One region of the Uliginosibacterium sp. TH139 genome, then DNA from elsewhere that is predicted to be linked to it. Evidence: predicted binding sites of a transcription regulator. Region 1 holds the regulator's gene; each other region holds the start of a gene.
The links. The regulator FliA, encoded in region 1, starts transcription of late flagellar genes. The targets are predictions, from matches to a motif close to CTAAAGTTNNNNNNNNNNNNGCCGNTA.

Region 1 (7,393 bases):
ACACCCGCCATCGAAAAGCCCATCCATGACGGCAAGGGCAAGGCGCTCAGCCGCAAGCTCTTCGGGGCAGAGGATCTCGCCTCGGGCCTGCGCTACATCGCATTTACTGAATTGCCGCCCGGCAGTTCCATCGGCGAACACGATCACCAGGATGCACGCGAGGAAGTGTATGCAATCCAGTACGGTGAAGGCCTCTTGCGCATCGATGGTGAAACGCGCCGCGTGAAGGCTGGAGACGTAATCCTGACCAAAATCGGCCAGAGCCACGGATTGGAAAACGACAGCCAGGAAACCCTCGGCGTATTCGTGTTCTGGGCCCTGTAGGCCTGCCTCAGACGATGTATCCCTGCAAGCGCGACTCGATCAGACGGGGGTTATCACCGTGGGCAATGCCGATCAGGCCATCGATGATCATCTCGCGCACAGCCACCAGATCGGCCACCGTGGCCTGCAACTTCTTGGCGACCGGCAGGAAGATCAGATTGGCCGAACCCACGCCGTAGATCGTAGCCACAAAAGCCACGGCAATCCCTGCGCCGAGCTTTGAGGGGTCGGAGAGGTTCTCCATCACGTGGATCAGACCCATCACCGCACCGAGGATGCCAATGGTGGGAGCATAGCCACCAGCGGCTTCCCAGATCTTGGTGGCGCGTTTCAGATCCGCTTCCCAGGCAAAAACATCCACTTCCAGCACTGCGCGGATGCGCTCAGGCTCGACGCCATCGACCAGCAACTGCAGGCCTTTGCGCACGAAGGGATCAGGGTGCGGATCAATGCGCGATTCGAGCGCCAGCAGGCCTTCCTTGCGCGCCACCCCACTCCAGGCCACGACCTGGGCGATGATGTCCGGTAAATGCGGCAGCGGGGGCCTGAAAACCCATTTGACCATCTGCAGGCCAGTGCGGAAGGTTTTCCAAGGGCTTTGCAGCATCACGGCACCGAGAGTGCCGCCGATCACGATCAGGAAGGCTGTTGGCTGCACCAGTGAGCCGATATGCCCGCCCTCGAAGATCTGGCCCAGAACGATGGCCAGCACGCCCAGCAGGAGACCGGCAATACTGACCAGATCCATGCTCGCTCAGTCTCCCGCTCAGGCCGCAGCGGCGCGGCGCTGACGCCCACGCCCAGTCTCACGCCCCCCCGAGATGCGCGAACGCAGACGGGCAATGGCCTGGCTGTGAAGCTGACACACCCGGGATTCGGAGACGCCCAGCACCTCGCCGATTTCACGCAAGTTCATGTCTTCCTCGTAGTAGAGGCCCATGACCATCTTTTCGCGATCAGGCAGATCCTCGATGGCCTGGATGAGAATCTTGCGCATGTTGGCGTCCTCAAGCAGGTTGAGCGGATCAGCCCCTTCACCGACGATATGGCGCTCGAGGAAATCATCCTCATCGTCATCGCCGAAGTCCTCGAAATAAACCAGCTGGTAGCCACGCGCTTCCTGCAGCATCTTCTGATACTCGGGCAGCTGCATGTCGAGCAGTGCAGCAAGTTCGCCCTCGGTGGGCTGGCGGCCATGCTGCTGCTCCAGGGTATGCACCGCACCTTCGATGCGCCGCATCTCGCGGCGCAGGCTGCGTGGCAACCAGTCGTTTTCACGCAGGCCATCAAGCATGGCGCCACGGATGCGCTGCACGGCATAAGTCTCAAATTGCGCGCCGAGCCCTTCCTCATAGCGCGTAATGGCATCCAGCAAGCCCATCATGCCGTTCTGGATGATGTCTTCCACCTGCACGCTGGCCGGCAGTTTGGCCATCAGATGGTAGGCAATCCGCTTGACCAGCGGCGCATAGCGCGTAATGAGCTGGTTCTTGTCCAGTGTTCCAGCTGCGTTGTACATGGCGACCTCTTTCCTTCGGTTCGATCCAGGCTCTGTGCCGCTCCCGGAGATTGCGGCGCCTGAAAGCTCTTTGTCACCATTGTGCAGACTTCTGCACGCCGTGACGGCTGGAAAAGCCCAGTGTGTTCCGCCTTATTCCATCTTCGTCGGCGCGGTTTCTACGCATCACACGCGCCCCGGCCCCTTGCCATGCAAGCGGGTGGCACCGCTTGTAGTCTGGACCAGCCGCTCGATGAAAGCATCGGCACTTTCCCCAGTCTCTCGGGCACGCTCGCGCAAAGCCTCACCGAGACTCGAAACTGGCTGCAAAGGCAGCTCCAGCCTGTTCAACGCCGTCTCGCAGAAGCTCGTCAGAAGCCCTTGCTCACGAGGCCCCGGGGGCTGCGTGAAACACACCGACACATGTCGCTCGCCACCGGCCTGACACAGACGCTTGAGACTGGCATAGGCAGTGGTGATGGACATCGGCTGGGCATCCAGCAGCAAAAGCAGGCGCGGCGCAGCAAAAGCCAGCGCCGAGAGGCTGCGCAACTCAGCCGGCTGGGCCACGATCACCCATTCATCGTGCCCGGCACGCAGACCACGCAGCTGTTCGATAGCCCGCTGATTGAAGATGCGCTCGCTCCCCAACTGCTCGACCAACGCCGCCACCTGCGCGATCTCCAGTCCGGGCTGGGCTTCAACCAGGCAGCTGGAAGCCGGCATCAAGCCCTCCACCGCCATGCGCAGATCGAAGCGCGGATTACGCCCCAGGCAGTCACCCATGTTGCCGGCGGCCAAGCGCTCTTCGAGCACCAGCAGACGTAAGCCGCTCTCAGCCCTCACCCGCAACTGCGCAGCCAGCCAGCGGCTGGCGCCACCACCACAGGGCAGCACCGCCAACACCTCGGGCGGCGCCGCATGCAGCAGGCGGCGCAGGCCGTCGGCCTGATCGACCTGGCGACTCACCCTGGCAGCACGCTGCATGATGTCATTCATCGAAAGCCTCCTCCTGCGTTGGCTCGCTGCTGGCTGCTGCTTTCCGGCGTGGCCGCCATCAGCATGCAGGCGTCGAGCGATTCGAGCTTGTAAGGCGAATCTGCCTTCAACTCACGCAAGGCGCGGTGCACCAGATAACCCCGGTTGGGCAGATGCAGATCCTCGGGCACCCGCTGACCATTGGCCACGTAATACACCTGGAGTTCGCGGCGCATCGCCACATCCAGCACCGGCGCCAGCGAAGCGGCCTCATCAACCTTGCTCAGGATGCATCCCGCAAGATCCGGGCCATCGTAGGCGGCCACCACGTCATCCAGTGTGTCACCCCGTGAAGTGGCATTCAGCACCAGCAGGCGTCGCACGACACCGGCTGAGGTCAGCATGGAAGCCTGCTCGACGACCATCTTGTCGCGCTGGCTCATGCCCATCGTGTCGATCAGCACCATGTGCTTGTTGCGCAGATCCTGCAGGGTCTGGCGCAGGTCGGCCGCATCGCGCACCACGTGCACGGCCACGCCGAGGATGCGGCCATAGATGCGCAGCTGCTCATGCGCGCCGATCCGGTAGCCATCAGTGGTGATCAGAGCCAGCTTGTCGGCGCCGTGGCGCACCACGCAGCGTGCGGCGAGCTTGGCGGCGGTGGTGGTCTTGCCCACCCCAGTGGGGCCGACCAGGGCGTAAACGCCACCGCGCTCGATCAGGTCGGCATCGCTATCGACCAGCTTGAGACGGCGCGCAAGGCGGTTGCGGATTTCGTTGCGAACCTCGCTCGCGCCGAGCTCGCCATTGACCCCCTCGGTCAGGTTGCGGGCCAGCTTGGCCGAAAACCCGGATTCGAGCAGTTCGCTCATCATCTGGGTGCGTGCCGGCGCCTGACGCGACAGCTCACTCCAGGCAAAGCCCGCCAACTGGCGCTCCAGCATGCCTTTGATCGAGCCAAGCTCCTCGGCCATGCGGGCGTTGGAAGCCTCCAGCGCATCGATGTGAGCATCACGCTCGATCTGCCCGATCGGTGCGGCCAGACGGGGGTTGGCAGGCCTGGCGGCAGGCTGGGAACGTGGCTCTTCGCGGACCGGGGCCACAGCGGCCGGCTCGCTCCAGGGCTCACCATTGGGCTGCACACGCGGCGGCGTGAAGGGACGCACATCAAGCTGACGCCCGACCGGCTCATCGGCACGCCGGGCGCCAAGATCCGCTTCAAAGCTCGCTTGCGGGCGGCTGCGCGGCGGCAGGCTCTGGGCGGCGTTCTCACGCGAGAGACGGGCAATATGCTGACCGAGGGTGACCGTGAAATCGTCCTCTTCTTCGGCTTCAACACGCTGCGTCGCTGCTCTGGCGGGCGATCGCACTGCCGGCGCAGCCACGGGGCGCGAAACCGGAGCCGAGGGCTGTGGAGCACGAGCCTGCTGCACGGTGGCGGAGAGTTCCCCCATCTGCTCGGCCGGCAGGGCAACAATTTCCACCCCGCCCTCCACCGCACGATTGGACAACACCACGGCATCCGGCCCCAGATCCGCCTTCAGTGCCGCCAGCGCCTCACGCGCCGTTTTCCCCACATACCGTTTGACCTTCACCATGACGCCACCTCCGCTTGCCAGACCCATCCGGGAAACGCATGAACGCGGTTTCCACGGCTGGATTATTCGCCCTGTGGGAGGCCGGCAAGAAAGGGAACAAAACGGTAAAAACGCGGCAATTCGGCGGGGTGAATCGGCAATTTCTGCCAGGGCGCAAAGCCTTGTAGGAAGCGGTCTTACACGACTTCCGGATGGACGCCCGGAGGCCGGAAATCAGTCGCGCAGGATCTTGCGTAGATTACGCATATTGCTGCGCGTCCAACCAAGATGGCGGTAGAACTCCAGCGCCGGGGCATTGTCTTCGTCAGCCAGCAGTTGCAGCCGGCTCATACCACGCCGGCGCGCCCAGGCTTCGGCCCCATCGAGCAGGCGGCGGCCGATGCCGGCACCGCGCCAGCCTTCGCGTACCACCAGATCCTCGACCAATCCGGCCGGCCCGCCCTCGGCAGTAGAGATCAGGCTCTGCACCGAACAAAAGCCGACGACCTGGCTTTCATCGGCAATACTCTCCTCGGCCACCCATAGAAGAATGTCCTCACGCGGCAGCATCAGCTTGAGGGCAACCAGCTGGCGGCTGGCATCGGCGGCGAAATCCTTCTCGATGGCAAACAGCTGCGCCAGCAGGGCGGCGAGCTCAGGCAAGTCTGAAAGTTGGGCGGGGCGGAACTTGAGGCTCATGAAGCGGGGGATGTTGAACTGCAAGGCGCGGAGGATAAGCCAGAGCAGCGCAGAAGCAGCGTAACTATTTGGCAACAATGGGTGAGTTTCCGCCGATCCGCGATGAGCGTCACTGCCTTGTCACTCCTCTGTATCCAGTTCAAAGCCTGGCCGGCGCGGCACCGTCAGCGGATCACACACGATCGGGCGATAAATTTCGACCCGGTCACCGGCACGCAGCGGTGCATCCAGCTTCACCGCTTTACCGAACACGCCCACGCGCTGGCGGGCAAGATCAATCTGCGGATACTTCTGCAGAACGCCCGACACATCAATGGCTTCCTGTACCTTCGCGCCCTCCGGCAACTCGATATGCTGCCAGGACTGGACACCCGGCTCATGGTAGGCAACGGCTACTTTCATGACTCTCTCCTTTTGGCGTGAAAGTCGCAGCGCGACTTCTTGAAGCATCCCGCATCCGTTCAGGAGGCAGGCTCAGGACCAAGAAGCTGTTTCCGCTCTTACTGCGAGGCCGTGATCAGGGCTCATGCGCGGCTCGGAGCCCTCATTTATCAACATAAACTCCGGCTCCTGCGCGCTGCTTTTCACCCTGCTGACAGCCTCTCTACGGATCGCGAACAGCTTCTAAGAAACACACTCAGGCGCAATGTGCTGCGGGCGCCGGGCATGCGGGTTTGGCCACGCGCTGGTCGATCAGGCGCTTCACAGCCAGCAGCCCCCCGAGCACCAGGAAGCCGCCCGGTGGCAGGATCATCATCAGCACGCCACCGTAGTCCGGGATTACCTTCACTTCGAGGAAGGAAAAAGCCGGCCCGAGCAGCAGACTGGCCTGGGCGAAAAGCGTGCCGCTGCCAATCAGCTCGCGCACAAGGCCCATCACCGTCAGCGCCAGAGTGAAGCCAAGCCCCATCGCCAGACCATCGACGGCCGAGGCGACCACGCCATTCTTGAAGGCGAAAGCTTCGGCGCGGCCGAGAATCGCGCAGTTCACCACAATCAGTGCGATGAACAGGCCCAGCACCTTGTAAAGCTCATGCAGCCAGGCGTTCAGCGACATATCGACCAAGGTCACCAGGGTCGCAATCACCACCACGAAGACCGGGATGCGTACCTGATCCGACACAAAATCGCGGATCGCCGAAATCAGCATGTTGGAGATCACCAGCACCGCTGTGGTTGCCAGGCCCATGCCCAGCCCGTTGGTGCCGGAAGTGGTCACCGCCATGGTCGGGCACATCGCGAGAAGTTGGGCGAAGACCACGTTCTGGTCCCACAGCCCGTCACGAAACAGCTTCGAGAAACTCTGTGTCTGACCACTCATTTGGCTTCTCCCGAAATTTCCGCGCGGTGCGCGGCGTAGAACTGCAGACCTTCCTTGACAGCCTTCACCACCGCACGCGGAGTAATGGTGGCGCCCGCAAACTGATCAAACTCGCCACCATCCTTCTTCACGGCCCAGCGTGCGAGGGACAGGTTTTCGAGCGACTTCTTTTCAAAAGCATGAATCCAGTCGCTCTTGGCGACCTCGATCTTGTCACCCAAGCCCGGTGTTTCGGCATGCTTCAACACCCGCACGCCCATCACCGTACCGGCCGCATCCACACCAATCAGCACCTTGATTTCGCCAGCGTAGCCACGTGCGCTGTAGTCGAACACCGCCGCCGAAAAAGCCCCCGCCTTGCGACCGCGATAGACCGTACGGCTCACGCCCTGATCCGCCACACTCAGCGTATCGGCGAGCAAGTCGTTATCGGCCAACCCTTCTGGCAGCACCTGCAGCAGCGAAACCTTGAGGTCGTCACGCGCAGCCTGCTCGATGGCAGGCAGCGTCACGAGATTGGCTCCAATCAGTGCGGCACTCGTCATCAAGGTAAAGAAGCCAAGTAAGGCGCCGTGATAGGGAATCCGCTCGCGGAGGTTTTCCAGGGTGAGCAGCATGCTCATTTCTCCTTGTTCAGCTTGATGGGGTTGCCACGCCAGTCGCGGCCGTAGATGCGCGGCTGACACAGACGGTCGATCGCCGGCGCCAGGGCGTTCATCAGCAGCACAGCAAAGGCCACACCTTCCGGATAGCCGCCATAACTGCGGATCACCCAGGTGAGGAAGCCACAGCCAGCACCGAAAACCAGTTGCCCCGCACGCGAGGAAGGCGAAGTCACGTAATCGGTAGCAATGAAAAAGGCCCCCAGCACGGCCGCACCCGACAGCAGGTGGGCTCCGGCATCCAGGTAGCGCGCAGGATTCACGGCATGGCCGATCAACGCCGGAATCGCGATGCCCAGCAACATGGCCAGCGGGATATGCCAGCTGATGATGC
Region 2 (7,393 bases), on a different contig from region 1:
CGCAACTTCCTGGCCGGAGACGCGCAGCCCAAACCGCCTTTCGATATCACGGCAAAGTTCTGCAAGATTCACGACCTCTTTTCGCGCCATCGCAAACCGGCCTGAGCCTGTGATGGGTGAATGGATAGCCATCCAAAGTTCGTGAGCGGCCGCTCACACCCGGTACTGGGTCACTGCCCGCCGCATGCGTTCCACGCTGCGTTCCAGCTGATGGGTGGTGTCGTCCGTGGCGTGTGCCACCCCCAGATTGCTTTCGGTCTGCCGCGCAATAGCTTCGATGCCGCCGGCCATGTGCTCCATCGCACCGCGCTGCTCCTGGGTGGAATGCGCGATTTCGCCGATGCGCTCGAGCATGGTGTCCACCTCTTGCGTGATGCGGCGCAGCGCAGCCTCGGCATCATGCACCAGCGCCACGCTCTGCCCCACCTGCTCGGCGCTGCGACGCATGCCTTCGACGGCCTCGCCGGTATCGCCCTGAATCCGGCCGATCATGGTGTCGATCTCCTGGGTGGCCTGGCGGGTACGCTCGGCCAGCTTGCGCACCTCGTCCGCCACTACCGCAAAGCCGCGGCCCTGCTCGCCGGCCCGCGCGGCCTCGATGGCGGCATTCAGCGCGAGCAGATTGGTCTGGTCGGCAATATCCTTGATCACCCCAGCGATCTTGCCCACCTCCTGGGTGCGCTGCCCAAGCTGCTCCACCGTTTCGGCGGAGTGCCCGACCGTGACCGACAAGGCGCTGATGGTCTGGCTGGCCTCCACGGACAGGCGCGCGCCGGCTTGCGCTTCCTCTTCCACCTGACGCGAGATGCGATGGGTTTCCTGCACATGCGTGGCCACCTCGCCGATGGACACCGTCATTTCCTCCACGCTGGCCGCCGCACCTGAAGTGTCGCGGCTCTGCTGTTCGGAGGAAGTGAGCAGCCCGGCCATGTCACTGCCCAGCCGCGTCGTGGCTTCGGCCACCTCACGGGTGGTATCGCCAATGATCTGCAGAGTGGCGCGGGTGGCCGCCAGCAGGCTGTCGACACGCCGGGCGATATCGCCGATCTCATCGTTACGCGTCGAATTCAGATTGCTCAGCAGATCGCCATGGCTCAGCACATCGTCCAGACTGCGCCGCATGCTGCGCAGCTCGCCACACACCCGCGGCATCTGCCAGACCACCAGCCACAGGCTGGCGAGCAGACTCAGCCCGGCCAGAGCGCCAGCCAGCGTGCGCGTGAGCGCCCCGGGCCACAGCAGCAAAGCCAGGCAGCTCAGTGCGGCCAGGCAGGCCAAGGCCGCCACGGCTGCCATCTGCACCGGGAAGGCCGTTGCCGCGCGCACCAGCGGGCCGTGATTGCGCCGCACCAAGCCCTGCTCCACGCGCAGGCTACGATCGCCAGCACGCAGGCGGGCGTAGGCCGCGCTGGCCGCTGCAATCTGCTGCGCCGTGGGGCGCGTACGCACCGACTGAAAGCCGACCACCTGGCCGTTTTCGCGCACCGGCGAAACATTCGCCTCCACCCAGTAGAAACCGCCATCCTTGCGCCGGTTCTTGACCACTCCGCGCCAGGGCGTACCGGCCTTGAGGGTGCGCCACATGTCATCGAAAGCGGCTTCCGGCATGTCCGGGTGGCGCACGATGTTGTGCGGCTCGCCGATCATTTCCTCGCGCAGAAAACCGCTGATCTCGGCAAAGGCTGCATTGGCCTCGGTAATGCGTCCCTTGAGATCGGTACGCGAATAGATGAACACCCCGCTGGGGATGATTGTCTCGACTTGAGTGACGGGAAGGTTGCTGCGCATGTTGGGGGGCTCCATTGGATTATTGCCTGTCTTCTGGCCGCCCCTGTGCAGGTGATCTTGCCTGTCAAACTTTGCATGTCTTGCTGCTTGAAACTAACGAAAAGTCGTCAAACAACTTTAGCCCGGATACCTTTCATATAGGCCTTTGGATATAGATGGTCATTCCGCCCAAAAGCGCCCTTAAATATCCAACATTCCATTTATTAACAATGCGTTGCATTAAAATTTCAATACCCACTCAAGCACTGTGTGCTTGTGAAAACATTTGTCATACCAATTGCATGGATCTGCAGCCTTAAGCACGAGCCGACCCAAGCCACGCTTACAACCCACACGGTGCTTGACAGCAACAGCCCCACACTCGGATACTGTATTTATTTACAGCATCTGCCGCCATGACCGATCAGATCCCGCTTCCCTTCGTCAGCCTCGTCGGTGCCTCGCCGTCCGCGCCGCCGGAAGCGCTGCCGGGCATCCGCCGAACCCGTCGCAACCCTGCACGCAGCCGGCCCTTGCTGGTGGCAGGCCGGGCGGCAGAAGCGCCGCCGCTGACAAGCGCCGACGACGACAGCAACAGCCTCGATGTGCACGACTATCTGGTGCGTCGCGACGAAGCGAGTTTCGTCTTCGAAGCGCGTGATGACGCGATGACCGGCACCGGCATCTTCGAGGGCGACCTGCTGATCGTGGACAAGCGCATCCAGCCGGTGCACGGACACATCGTGCTGGCCTTCGTGAACGGCGAGCGCCTGGTGCGCCGCCTGCACCACCGCGGGCATAAAACGGCGCTGCAGGCCGACCACCCGGATCTGCCCGAATTGCTGCTCGAAGCCGGCAGCGAGCTGACGATCTGGGGCGTGGTGGTCGGCAGCTTCAAACGCTTCTGGGCCTGAGCAAAAGAGCCCAGGCCAACCTGGAGCCCACAGGATCAGCCCTGATGGCAAGCCAGGCACCGCCGGATCTATAGTGCAGTTCAGCGTATCCGGCGAGAAATGCCATGTCCCATCCCCCTCATGGTGAATGCAAGGTTTACTGGTGCGATCAGGCATGCTTTGCCGTACTGCAAGGCAGCTTCAACCGCGAAGGCGTGCTGGTCATGACGGCCACGATCCAGCAAGCCTGGCGTGACGCTGGGCAGCCCACGCATTGGGCGCATGTCATGGATCTGCATCAATGGCAGGGCGGCACCGAAAGCGGCTTTGCCGCCTCGCACGATCTGCTGGTATGGGCCACCAGTCATGGCGCAAATGCCATCATCCGCATCCACACCGTGGGCTTCCTGGCCCGCGTGACTGAAAACCAGGGAGTGTTCGACGGCATCGAAGTGCCGGTCATCACCGTCAGCACGCGTGAGCAGGCCTGGGAATGGCTCAGCGCGAACGGCTTTGAGTGTGAAGCCTGCAAGAGGCTCGCAGCGGCCGGAGACTGTCCGGTCGCGTAAAGCAGGCGCTCCGCCTACCCCGCCCGGTCTGCCAGAGGCTCAGCAGCTCTGGCGGTGCGCGCCGCTTCAAAATCGGCATAGCCTTGCAGCACCAGCGCATGGGTCTTTTCGATATTGCTCGCGATATCGCCCTCGAACACCTTCAGGCCTTTGAGGATATCGACGGCTTCCTTGAAGCCTCTCTCAAAACCGCTACGGATCGTGGCCATGAAGTTCTGCAGCACCTTGGCTTCGTCTTCCCCCGCGTGCTGGGTCTTGAAAGCCTCCAGAAAGCCAGTGGAGAGAGCCACGATGCGCCCGGCGGTGCCTTCCGGCGTGTTGTCCTGACTCATCGCCGCCTGCAGCGCGTTGTCACCCAGCTCCGGCTGCAGAGCTTCATTGATGGCATCAATCGCCGATCTGTACAGCAGCGCCAGTGGCTCATTCCTTGAACTGATCGACACATCGAGCGATGCCTTCAGGATCGAGGCATTCAGCTGGGCCAGCGATCGCGCACCGGTAGTGGTGTATTCCTCCGGCGTTCCCACCGCATCAATACTCCGCAGGCGGGGAACAGCACTTGAATCAATGGCATGCACAGGCATCGTCATACGGGCCTCCTGACCGGGCGCCAGAGAGGCGCCCTGCCCGCTTTGAGTATAGGTCCGCACAAATAGCGTGCTGCGTTCATTTCCCCCGGCAAGCACCCGGTGCATCTGGCCAGCCCTGGGCAGGTATCGCAACTCACGAAAAAGCCCCGCCGGGCGAACCAACGGGGCTTTTCATCAGTGTCTGCCGGAAGGCTTGGGTCAATAGACCCGGTAGGAGCACTTGTTCGGCCGGCCACCCGGATCAGAACCAAAGCTGGCGATCGTGCAGCTCACCGCATGGCCGGTTCCGATGTACTTGGTGACCCAGTTGCCCTTGCGGCCAAAGGCCACCCAGCCAGCGCCGGTCTTGACCTTGCAGATCTCGCCAGCGTCGGCACACTTGGTGTAATTCTCCATGTAGTCACCTGCCGGAGCATGACGATCATGCATGTCGTGTTCGTCATCATCACGCCCCAGGCAGGCAACAGGCGTCAGCTGCTTGAGCTTCTTGCCCACGCCGGCGTACTTGCGCAGCTTGTTCTTCACGCACTGCGCGCTGACCGATTCGTACACATAAGGCAGTGTCTTCGGGAAAACAGCGGTGGTCTTCCACTCGATGGCAGTCACGGTATTGATGCCGTCATCCGGCGTCCAGCTGATGCCATAGCGCTTGAAATCGGCCGGGCTTTTCACGTTGTTGTTGCGCAGATCCCACCAGCCGCACAGCGTGGCGTCATAACGGCAGACCACCGGATTGACCGAGTTCTCGAACCAGTTCTGCTCGATCAGCGCATAGCCTTCACGGCGCACGTTGATGCCGGAATCGGTGATGCCGCTGTAGAGGTTGTTGTACATGTGCGTCCAGCCACCGCGCTGCAGGGGCAGGCGCTGGCTCACGTTCGAGTACAAATTGTGGTGGAAGGTGATCTCGCGGCCGCCGGCGATGTCGGTGCCGGAGGAGCCATCCAGGCCGACCTTCTTGTGGTCATGGATGTAGTTGTAGGAAACGGTGACGTTGTGCGAGTTCTTCTTGATGTCGATCGCGCCTTCGAAGGTCAGGTCGCCTTCGGGCGAACCGTTGCATTCGTGGCTGTTGCTGAGCAGCTCGTTGTGGTCGATCCAGACATTCGAGGAAGAATCGACGCGCAGCAGATCGGCATCCTTGGCCGCGCCGCCGAGCGCGCCGAGCTTCATGTTGCGGATGACGACATTGCTGGAGTTGGTCAACGTGATGCCGAAGTTGCCGGAGGAGCCGTCGGCCCCGAGGATGGTCAGGCCGGCGGTATATCCGGTGACGGCCACCTGGCGGTAAGCGTCGTTCCAGTGCGGGTTCGGGCAATTGCCGGCGGCATCTGGATTGTGATCCATCACGATCGTGGCGATCGCGGCATCCTCGTTGCCGGTGTAGGTAATGACCAGCGGATAGGCGCCACCGGGGACGGTGGATGCGCTGGTGATGATGTTGTTGATCTCCTGGTAATTCGCGGCAGTGAAATACCGTGCGCCAGGCAGATCACCGCCATCAGCGGTTGCGAAACCACCGGTACGGGCGGCAAATGCGTTGCCTGCCAACAGCAGGATTGCTGTGGCAAGGATTGTGGGGGTGAGCTTCATGCGCTAGGTCCCGGGCAAGGGTGATGTTGAAGAAATCTGCCGGCGTGGCAGTGCCAGACAGGCATTCCCTCCGCGCTGCTGACACTCAAAAGTACGGGTTTACTCTTACATTTTTAGCATCGAGCTCAGCGCAGGCCCGATGAACGGGCGTAAAGCAGGCTCAGACGGACAGGCGGCATCGATTTGCCCTGAACAGGCCGGCCAGCTTTCTTGGCTAGATCCGCCAGACATGCTCAGGCAAGGGCGACTAGACTCCACACATCCCCAGTACGACGGTGGCCCTTGATGGGTCGGATCCCCATGAGTTTCGAAAACCTGCCCCTCCTCCTGATTCTTGCGCTGGCCGTGGTCGGCAACAACAGCTCGGTTGCCATCGCGGCGAGCGCCCTGCTCCTGCTGAAATTGCTCGGGCTCACGAGCTGGCTGGGCACGGTGGAAACGCATGGCCTCACCATCGGGGTGATCATCCTGACCGCCGCCGTACTGGCGCCCCTGGCCTCAGGCAAGATCGACCTCGCCGGGCTCGGCAATACCTTCAAATCACCGGCCGGCGTGATCGCGGTAATCACCGGGCTCGCCGTCGCCTGGGTGGCCGGGCGGGGCGTGGGCTATATGCAGGCCTCACCCGAGATCGTCACCGCCCTGATGGTCGGCACACTGATCGGCGTGTGCTTTTTCAAGGGACTCGCAGTTGGCCCGCTGATCGCCGGCGGCATGGTGGCCCTCATCGTTGGCCTGTTTCACCTCAAGTAAGGGCAGCACACACACGCCCTGACCCGCGCACTCAGGGACGATAGGCAGCGAAAACCTCACGGCCGATTTCTGCCACGCTGCGATTGAGCTCGGGCATGTCAGCACGGGTCCCGGTCAGGTACAGGCTGACAATCAACGGCGCGCGCTGCGGCGGCCACAGGATCGCCGTGATGCCGCGCGAGCCGTTGTCGCCTGCGCCGGAGCGATCAGCGATCGCCCAGCCAGGGGGCAGCGTAGCGCGAAACAACGGGCCGGCCACCTCGTTGCCCCGCATCCACTGCAGCAGCCGGTCGCGCGAAGCCGGCCTCAGCACATCCCCGAAGAACAGCGCTTGCAAGCTGCGCACCATTGCCACCGGGCTGCTCGTATCGCGCGGATCATCCGCCAGAGCGGAGTTGAGCTCTGGCTCGATGCGGTCCAGCCGGGTCACATCGTCGCCAAGGCCGCGCATGAAACGCGTCACCGCCGCCGGACCACCGATGGCCTCCAGCACCAGATTGGCTGCCGTGTTGTCGCTCGTGTGCATCGTTGCGTCACAGGCCTGCTGCAGGCTGAAGGACTGGCCGACAAATTTTCCGGTCACCGGCGAGTAGCTCAGCAAGGCCTCGCGCCTGATCTCCACCTGTGTCTCCAAACGCAGACGCCCGGCATCGACCTCCGCTAGCAGCGTTGCGCACGCCAGCGTCTTGAAGGTGCTCATCATCGGAAACCGCTGCGTACCCTTTACCGTCTGCAGCGCGCCGCTACCGGTATCGAGAATAGCCAGACCGATGCGCCCGCCCAGACGCGCCTCATGGCTCGCCAGGATGTCTTCGAACGAAGCCGCCTGCGCAAATGGACCGAGAAGCATCAGGAACAAAACCCACAAGCGGAAGGAATGAAGCATGCGGTTATCCGTCATGAAAGCTGATGCGGGTATTTTCGGTCAGGGACGGCGAAAGAAGTGGCCGAAACTCCGCCGCCGGGCCGCAAAAACATAACCAAGGCTTGCCAGAATTCATTTGTCCGACTACGTTAGCATTCCTTATGTAAGAACTTTTCTTATAACCAAAGTCTTATCACACGAGCGCGCCCGAAGAGTCGCGCCATCCATTCCGGAGACAAGCAATGCAGAGCAAATGGTTGTTGGGCGGTGCTGCCGCCCTGATTCTGTCGCTGCCGGCGCATGCCGCAAGCGATGCGCCCACGGGCTACACGAAGTGCGCACAAGTGGGCGGTGCCTGCAGCA
Region 3 (7,393 bases), on a different contig from region 1:
CTCAAGATCACCGAACATGGCACGCACGGCAGCAGTGGCACCGAGAATCACGTCCAGCATCTCGGGGCCGACCTTCAGTTCCCCCGTTCGCAACTTGTCGAACAGGTTCTCTGTCAGGTGGCACAGGGTCACCAGTTCAGCTGCATTGAGGAAACCCGCACCACCCTTGATGGTGTGGAACCCCCTGAAGATCTCGTTGAGCAGATGCAGATCATTGGGATTGCGCTCAAGGTCGACAAGCTTGTTATCGACCCCGGACAGCAGATCCCCGGCTTCAATCAGGAAATCCTGCAACAGATCTTCCATTCCCGCGAAATCGCTCATGGCTGACTCCGGTTGTGTGCTGATGAATCAAACCTGTGCCCGGTACATGTAATGACCGGCATTCAGAACCCCAGGCTGTCGAGCAGATCGTCGACCTGTTCCTGGCTGGTAACTACGTCTTCGCGCCCTTCGGCATTGACCACCGGGCCATTGAGCAAACCATCCTCGGCAGCCACCCGCTTGCTCTCAGGCATGATGTCGATCAGCACCTTAAGCAGGCCGTTCTCCATCTTGCTGGCCATGTCCACGATCTTCTTGATGACCTGGCCAGTAAGATCCTGGAAGTCCTGCGCCATCATGATTTCAAGCAGCTGCTCGTTGACGATCTTGCTGTCTTTCGCAGACTGATCAAGGAAGCTGCGCGTATCGGCGGCAAGCAGCTTGAATTCCGCCACGGACAGTTCCTTGTTGTAGAGCTTCGACCAGCGCGAACCAAGCTCGCTGGATTGCGTCTCGATGCGATCCTGAATCGGCTTAGCGATGTCCGTAGCATTCAGCACGCGACTAGCGGCCTGCTCAGTCATCTGAGAGATATAGGAGAGGCGCTGGCGTGCGTCGGGCAGCTTCTCAGCGGTCTCCTCCAGCATCCGGTCATAACCGAGCTGGCGGATGGTGTCGTGCAGCAAGCGCGTGAGCTGTCCGATCTGCAGGAAAGCCTGCTGATGCCGCTCCTCTGGCGACATGCTGGACGCTGCCGCCACCACTTCCTTCAGATTGACCGCGTCCTCTACCGGATCTGCCGGTGTGGCTGCGACAGCCGCACCACCACTCGCAACACTGTCAAACAGCGCCTGCAAGTCATCAGAATCCCCTTCATCCTTGACTACCTGTGCAACTGCCTTCGCTACCGCCGGGCTCACCGGCGCCGCAGCCGGCTCGGCAGTGTCCGTTATCGAATCGAACAGCGCTTGCAGTTCGTCGTTATCACCAGATTCGTCCGCTTTCAGCCGTTTGGCCATGGTATCGGCTCCTAAGTCTTTTCAGTCCGCTGCGAGCCGGGGAGTCCCCGTACAGGCTCGCGATGTATCGCCTGAATGCAGGCTCACTTGCCCATCTTCTCGAAGATCTTGCCGAGCTTCTCGGAGAGGGTCGCCGCCGTGAAAGGCTTGACGATGTAGCCGCTAGCGCCGGCCTGAGCCGCTTCGATGATGTTCTCCTTCTTGGCCTCGGCAGTAATCATCAGCACGGGCAGATGCGAGAGCTGGGCATTGGCACGAATGGCCTTGAGCAACTCGATACCGGTCATGTTGGGCATGTTCCAGTCGGTCACCACAAAGTCAAACCCCCCTGCCGTGAGTTTCTGCATGGCTACGACGCCGTCTTCCGCCTCATCGACGTTGGTGTATCCCAACTCCTTGAGGAGGTTGCGCACAATCCGACGCATTGTCGAAAAGTCGTCCACCACCAGGAATTTCATTTTCGGATCGGACATGATTGGTTTTCTCCGGATTAGTCCTTGTAGGCCTTCAAAAGATACGGGCGCAAAGTCTCGGCCAGTATCTCTGCATCAAATTTGGCAACATAGGCATCCACCCCTACCGCCTTGCCCATCGAGCGATTAGCCTCGGATGAGAGGGATGAATGCATGACGACCGGGATGCCATCGAAGCGCGGGTCGTTCTTGATGTTGCGGGTGAGCACGTAGCCATCCATCTCGGGCATTTCGGCATCCACCAGAATCATGCTGATCTCGTCGCTTAGGCGGCGCTTCTGCTGCTGCGCGTGAGTGGCCATGCCATCGAGTCGCGTCCAGGCTTCCAGACCATTGAGCGCGTGCTTGTGGCGAACGCCGAGTTTGTCGAGCACTTCAGCAATCTTCTTGCGTGCAATCGCCGAGTCATCCACGAAGAAGATGTTGACCTCGACATCCCGGTCCAGCGCCATGATCTGCCCCACCGGAGCCTCGCCGAAGGTCTGCGAAAGGATGGTCTCCACATCGAGAATGGAGACGAGCTTGCCATCGGCCAGTTCGGTGATCGCGGTAATGTAGTTCTGAGTGGTGCCGGCCATATTTTCGGGCTGACGCACCTTGTCCCACTCAACCCGGATGATGCGATCCACGTCATGCACCAAGAAGCCAAGCGTGCGCTTGCTGTATTCAGTGACCATCATCGAACCGCCCAGACCTTGTCCCGGCTTGGCAATACCAAGGATCTTGGCCAGCGACAGCACCGGAATCACGTTGCCGCGCAAGGAGATCAAGCCTTCCACCCCGGTTGGCATATTGGGCGCACGGGTGATGAAAGGCGTCTTGGAAACCTCACGCACCTTGAACACGTTGATACCGAAGGTTTCATTGGTACCAAGCGCGAAGAGCAGGATTTCCATCCGGTTGGAGCCCGCCAGTTTGGTGCGGGCATCTACGGCTTCGAGCAGATTGGGGTTTGCGTTTTCCATGACGATCCCTTGCTATCGATCAGGCCAGAGCCTCAGGGTTTTCTTCCGGTGCCAGCATGGCGCGAACTGCGCCCGCCAAGCGATGCGGCTCGAACTTGGGCACGTAACCATCCACCCCGACAGACTTGCCCAGCGTCTGATTCGAACTACTGGAAAGCGAGGAGTGCATCAGCACCGGCACCCCATCAAACCGGGGGTCGGTCTTGATTTTCTTGGTGAGGATGTAGCCATCCATTTCCGGCATCTCGACATCTGTCAGCACCAGATGCAGGATCTCCCACACCTTGCGGCCAGTCAGCTCGGCATGCTTGGCAATGCGTTCGAGCTCATCCCAAGCCGCCCGGCCATTGACCGCTGCGATTTGTTTGACGTTCAGTGCATCGAGCGTCTTTTCGATCTGCTTGCGGGCCACGGAGGAATCATCCGCATAGAGCACAGTGAAATCGCGTTTGAGCGGCTGAATGTCCTTGAAGAGATAGTCATCGTCGATCTTGGTGGTCTCCGCCAGCACCTTTTCGACGTCCAGCATCATGATCAGCCGATTGCCTTCAAGTTCAGTCACGGCAGTCACCAGCCCCCCCATGCGGCTGGTCATCATGTCCGGCGGAATGCGCATCTGCTCCCAATCCAGACGCAGGATGGTATCCACTGCTTCGACCAGGAAACCCTGGGTGTGGCCGTTGTACTCGGTCACGATCATGATCTCGCGCTTGCCGTCCGGATCAATCCCGCAATACTTGGCCAGATCCACAATCGGCACCAGCTGGCCACGCAGGGACACCATCCCCTCCACGCCATCCTGCATCTCCGGTGCCGCAGTAATCGGCGGCGTGCGCATCACCTCACGCACTTTGAATACGTTGATGCCGAAGCTCTCCTTGCGCCCGGTGCGCATATCGGTACCGAGTGAAAAAAGCAGAATTTCCAGCTTGTTGGTGCCGGCAAGCCGCGTACGTGCATCAATGTTCTTCAGCAATTCCGACATGGTGTTCTCCACGTGTTCTTGTCCGCCGCGTTCTGACTGGATGAGCCAGAGCGTTGCCCCTGAGGGTTTTACGGCACCCGGCGGATGAACTTGAGTGGGTCAGAAGCGGCACTGCCCAACGCGCTGCGAGCCTTGCCTGCCATGAAGCCACCCACGCCGGGTGCGATGCGCCGGGCACGTAAAGGCTCAACGCACCGAATGAATATCGGTCGCGCCGGAAACAACTTGAGAGTGAAAAAACAGCCGGAACTTCAGGGCAGGAGGACTGCCCCGCCCCGCAGACTTTCGCCGCAGGGCAGGCTTTCAACTGAGCAGGACGCTCAGCTGATAGAGAAAAGCTTGGAGAAATTAGCGATATCAAGCACCTGGCGTACACTGCCCTTCACGCCAACCAGCGCCACATCCTTGTTGGCAGCCTTAGCCTTGTCGCGCAGCATCAACAGCATGCCCAGCGCCGAACTATCGAGGTAGGACACATCTCCCAGATCCACTTGCAGCGGTTTGCTGCCAGCCTGTCCGAGCAGATTATCCACCGCATCGCGGAATTCACGGTGCGCCTTGAAATCGAAGCGCCCTCCCAGTCGCAGCACTGCTTGCGAATCATTTACCGTGACTTGAGCTTCCATCGAGATTCTCCCGTTACTCCAAGCTGTTCAAATTCAAATTTGGCACGCACAGCGCCTGTACCTACTGGCCGATTACGTCATCTGCCGCCGCAGCTTGAGACATTATGCCCAGCCGGGTGCCTACGTGCCACGCAAACTATTGATCACCCGTGCTGGAATCTCGCACAGAGGGGCTATTTCATTGGCTGCGCCATTCAGCGTAGCCTCACGCGGCATCCCCCACACCACACAACTTTCCTGATCCTGACAGATATTCCAGGCACCTGCTTTGCGCATCTCCAACATTCCGGCAGCGCCATCCTTGCCCATCCCGGTCAGCATCACGCCGACGGCATGTTTGCCGACTTCACGTGCGCCGGCGTGGAACAGTACATCAACCGACGGCCGGTGACGATTGACAGCCGACTCACGCGAGAGCTCGCAGCGAAATCCGCCTGCAACCCGCCGCACCAGCAAGTGCGAGTGGCCGGGCGCAATATAAACCGTACCGGGCTTGACTGGCTCACCATCGTCAGCTTCTTTCACCGTCAGGGCACACAAACCGTCAAGACGCCGCGCAAACGAACCGGTAAACATCTCCGGCATGTGCTGCACGATCAGGATGCCTGGCATTTTCTCAGGCAGCGCCGTGAGCAATGCCCGCAGCGCTTCTGTCCCTCCCGTAGACGCACCAATCAGAACCAGACGCTCCTGCAACACCCTTGCGGGCAGGTGAACATCCAGTGGTATCGAGCGTCCTGCAGGGCGCTGACCAGTTCCCGCAACAGGCCGGGCAGGCCTGCGGGCCTGCCGAGCTATCCGGATTTTTTCGCAGATTTCGTTGGCGCAGGCATGAATGTTAGCAAGCGGATCGAGCTTGGGTTTTGATACATAGTCAATTGCCCCCAATTCGAGTGCCCGCAAGGCAACTTCGGAGTCGCGCTCGGTGAGCGCAGACACCATCACCACCGGCATTGGGTCGCTGCGCATCAGTTGCTCGAGAAAAGCGATTCCGTCCATGCCCGGCATATCCACGTCGAGCGTGATCACCTCGGGCCGCAGCGCCCGGATCAGGGTGCCGGCTTCCTGAGCGTTACGCGCTGTACCCGCCACCTGAAGATCCGGTGCAGCATTGATGATCTCGGCCAGCAAGGAACGCATGAGGGCCGAATCATCCACCACCAGCACGCGGGTTTTGCTTGTCATGAGCGCCTCAGGGCTTGCTCACCGCTTGGTCCGCGCGGGCATAGACGGTACGACCAAGAGAACGGAAGAGCTTGGCCGCATGAATGAAGTTCTCCGAATGGCCTGCATACATCAAACCGTTTGGCTGCAGCAAGCCAACGAAGCGTTCCAAGATCTTGTACTGCGTGGGCTTATCGAAATAGATCATCACGTTGCGGCAAAAGATCGCATCAAAGCCCTCACGCAACGCCCACTTAGGATCGAGCAGATTGATCTGACGGAAGGTAATCAGGCGGGTGAGTTCAGGGCGTACCCGCACATGACCATCCTGCTCTCCGGTGCCGCGCAGAAAAAAGCGCTGCACCCGTTCGCGACTCAGGCGTTCAACTCTGTCGGCGGTGTAGATGCCCTTCTGGCCATGCGCCAGCACATTGGTATCAAGATCAGAGGCGATGATTTCCACCGGAGGATTGTTGCCGAAGACTTCGCAGGCGGTGATCGCCAGTGAGTACGGTTCTTCTCCAGTGGAGGCAGCACTACACCAAATGCGGAAAGGTCGGCGATCGGGACTCTTGCGCATCTGCTCCGCAAGCAGATCGAAGTGATGCGCCTCGCGGAAAAAAGAAGTCAGGTTGGTGGTGAGTGCATTGACGAAAGCCTCCCACTCGGCAGGGCCACCACTGCGCTCGAGGTGATCGAGGTATTCGGTGAAGCGCTTGAGATTGAGCACCCGCAAACGTCGCGCAAGACGGCTATAAACCATGTCCTGCTTCACGGGCGACAGCGATATGCCTGCGTGCTTATAGATCAGGCTGCGTACCCGTTCGAAATCCTGCGCAGTAAACTCGAATTCACGTCCACCCGTGTCGATCCGCTTGAGCGTATCGTTGATCTGCACTCGGGAGGCCGCACCGGCAGCCCCTCCTCCCCCGACAGGCAACGCCGAAGAGCGCGGTGTAGCGCTGACACTGGCCCGGGCCGGAGTGGTGGAAGCAAGGCCGCCAAGGCCAGATAGGCCAGGCTTGTTACGCTCGTTCATTACAAACTCCTTGTTGCAGTTGCCAACGCTGCAATTGGATGGCCACAGCCTGCGCCGCACCTGCATCGGTGCCCAGCCCTCGCAAACGGGCATCCAGCAATTTCTCCAGCAGCTGACGTGCTGCTTGGCAATCGGCAATGAACGCAGAATTCTGCGTGTCATACCCCTTCCCCGCATGACGTAGGGCATATTCCAGCTCGGCCGCCAGGGCTCCGATCTCGTTGAAACCGAAAGCGCCACTATTGCCTTTGATGCAATGCGCAGCCCGGGATGCAGCATCCGCCGTAGCTGCATCCCATCCATCCTGCAGAAGATGTTCAAGACTCTCAGTCAGCCGTTGCACACAGAAGGCTGACTCTTCGAAGTACTGAGGCAGGTAGCGGCTCAGATCGATTTCCATCCTCAGCCCCCAATTCTCAGCGGCGGCGCGGCAACTGCGGAATGCCGGCAGCGGGATCCAGAATCTGCCGGGCTCCCTCCACGATGGGCGCCGGCTCCAAGGGCTGATCAGCCTGAACATCCAGACTACCGCCCTCCTGCCGCATAGCGTCTTCGGTGCGTTTGTTCATCACGATCAGCGTGATGCGCCGGTTGATCGGATTGAAGGGATCGCTGCGATCCAGCGGGATGGTGGACGAGAGGCCCACAACTCGCATGATCTTGCCTTCATCCATACTTCCGGCAATCAGCTCGCGACGCGAGGCATTGGCGCGATTGGCAGATAGCTCCCAATTGGAGAAGCCACGATTGCCACCGGCATACTGGGAGGCATCGGTATGCCCGGAGATACTGACCTTGTTCTCAACCTGATTAAGTACCTGACCAATCGCCCGCACGATGGACTTGGTGTAGGGCTTC

Region 2: the regulator FliA is predicted to act here: its motif matches at 1,883-1,909, upstream of C0V76_RS01710 (PAS domain-containing methyl-accepting chemotaxis protein).
Region 3: the regulator FliA is predicted to act here: its motif matches at 3,910-3,936, upstream of C0V76_RS11280 (chemotaxis protein).

What each region holds. Positions count from the first base shown of each region.
Region 1 covers NZ_PKRR01000005.1:112,146-119,538, forward strand. The annotation lists gene C0V76_RS13120 (cupin domain-containing protein) at 1-324, shown strand, start outside; gene C0V76_RS13125 (flagellar motor protein) at 332-1,072, opposite strand; gene C0V76_RS13130 (RNA polymerase sigma factor FliA) at 1,091-1,843, opposite strand; gene C0V76_RS13135 (hypothetical protein) at 2,009-2,821, opposite strand; gene flhF (flagellar biosynthesis protein FlhF) at 2,818-4,398, opposite strand; gene C0V76_RS13145 (GNAT family N-acetyltransferase) at 4,612-5,076, opposite strand; gene C0V76_RS13150 (RnfH family protein) at 5,197-5,478, opposite strand; gene C0V76_RS13155 (electron transport complex subunit E) at 5,714-6,397, opposite strand; gene rsxG (electron transport complex subunit RsxG) at 6,394-7,014, opposite strand; gene C0V76_RS13165 (RnfABCDGE type electron transport complex subunit D) at 7,017-7,393, opposite strand, start outside.
Region 2 covers NZ_PKRR01000001.1:355,489-362,881, reverse strand. The annotation lists gene C0V76_RS01715 (hypothetical protein) at 1-105, shown strand, start outside; gene C0V76_RS01710 (PAS domain-containing methyl-accepting chemotaxis protein) at 154-1,788, opposite strand; gene C0V76_RS01705 (LexA family transcriptional regulator) at 2,184-2,681, shown strand; gene C0V76_RS01700 (hypothetical protein) at 2,786-3,229, shown strand; gene C0V76_RS01695 (DUF5610 domain-containing protein) at 3,244-3,819, opposite strand; gene C0V76_RS01690 (right-handed parallel beta-helix repeat-containing protein) at 4,018-5,412, opposite strand; gene C0V76_RS01685 (DUF441 domain-containing protein) at 5,713-6,165, shown strand; gene bla (class A beta-lactamase) at 6,197-7,051, opposite strand; gene pelA (pectate lyase) at 7,273-7,393, shown strand, end outside.
Region 3 covers NZ_PKRR01000004.1:311,364-318,756, reverse strand. The annotation lists gene C0V76_RS11300 (chemotaxis protein CheA) at 1-324, opposite strand, end outside; gene cheZ (protein phosphatase CheZ) at 387-1,283, opposite strand; gene cheY (chemotaxis response regulator CheY) at 1,367-1,756, opposite strand; gene C0V76_RS11285 (chemotaxis protein) at 1,774-2,721, opposite strand; gene C0V76_RS11280 (chemotaxis protein) at 2,741-3,706, opposite strand; gene C0V76_RS11275 (STAS domain-containing protein) at 4,027-4,332, opposite strand; gene C0V76_RS11270 (chemotaxis response regulator protein-glutamate methylesterase) at 4,453-5,517, opposite strand; gene C0V76_RS11265 (CheR family methyltransferase) at 5,525-6,394, opposite strand; gene C0V76_RS11260 (Hpt domain-containing protein) at 6,522-6,935, opposite strand; gene motB (flagellar motor protein MotB) at 6,952-7,393, opposite strand, start outside.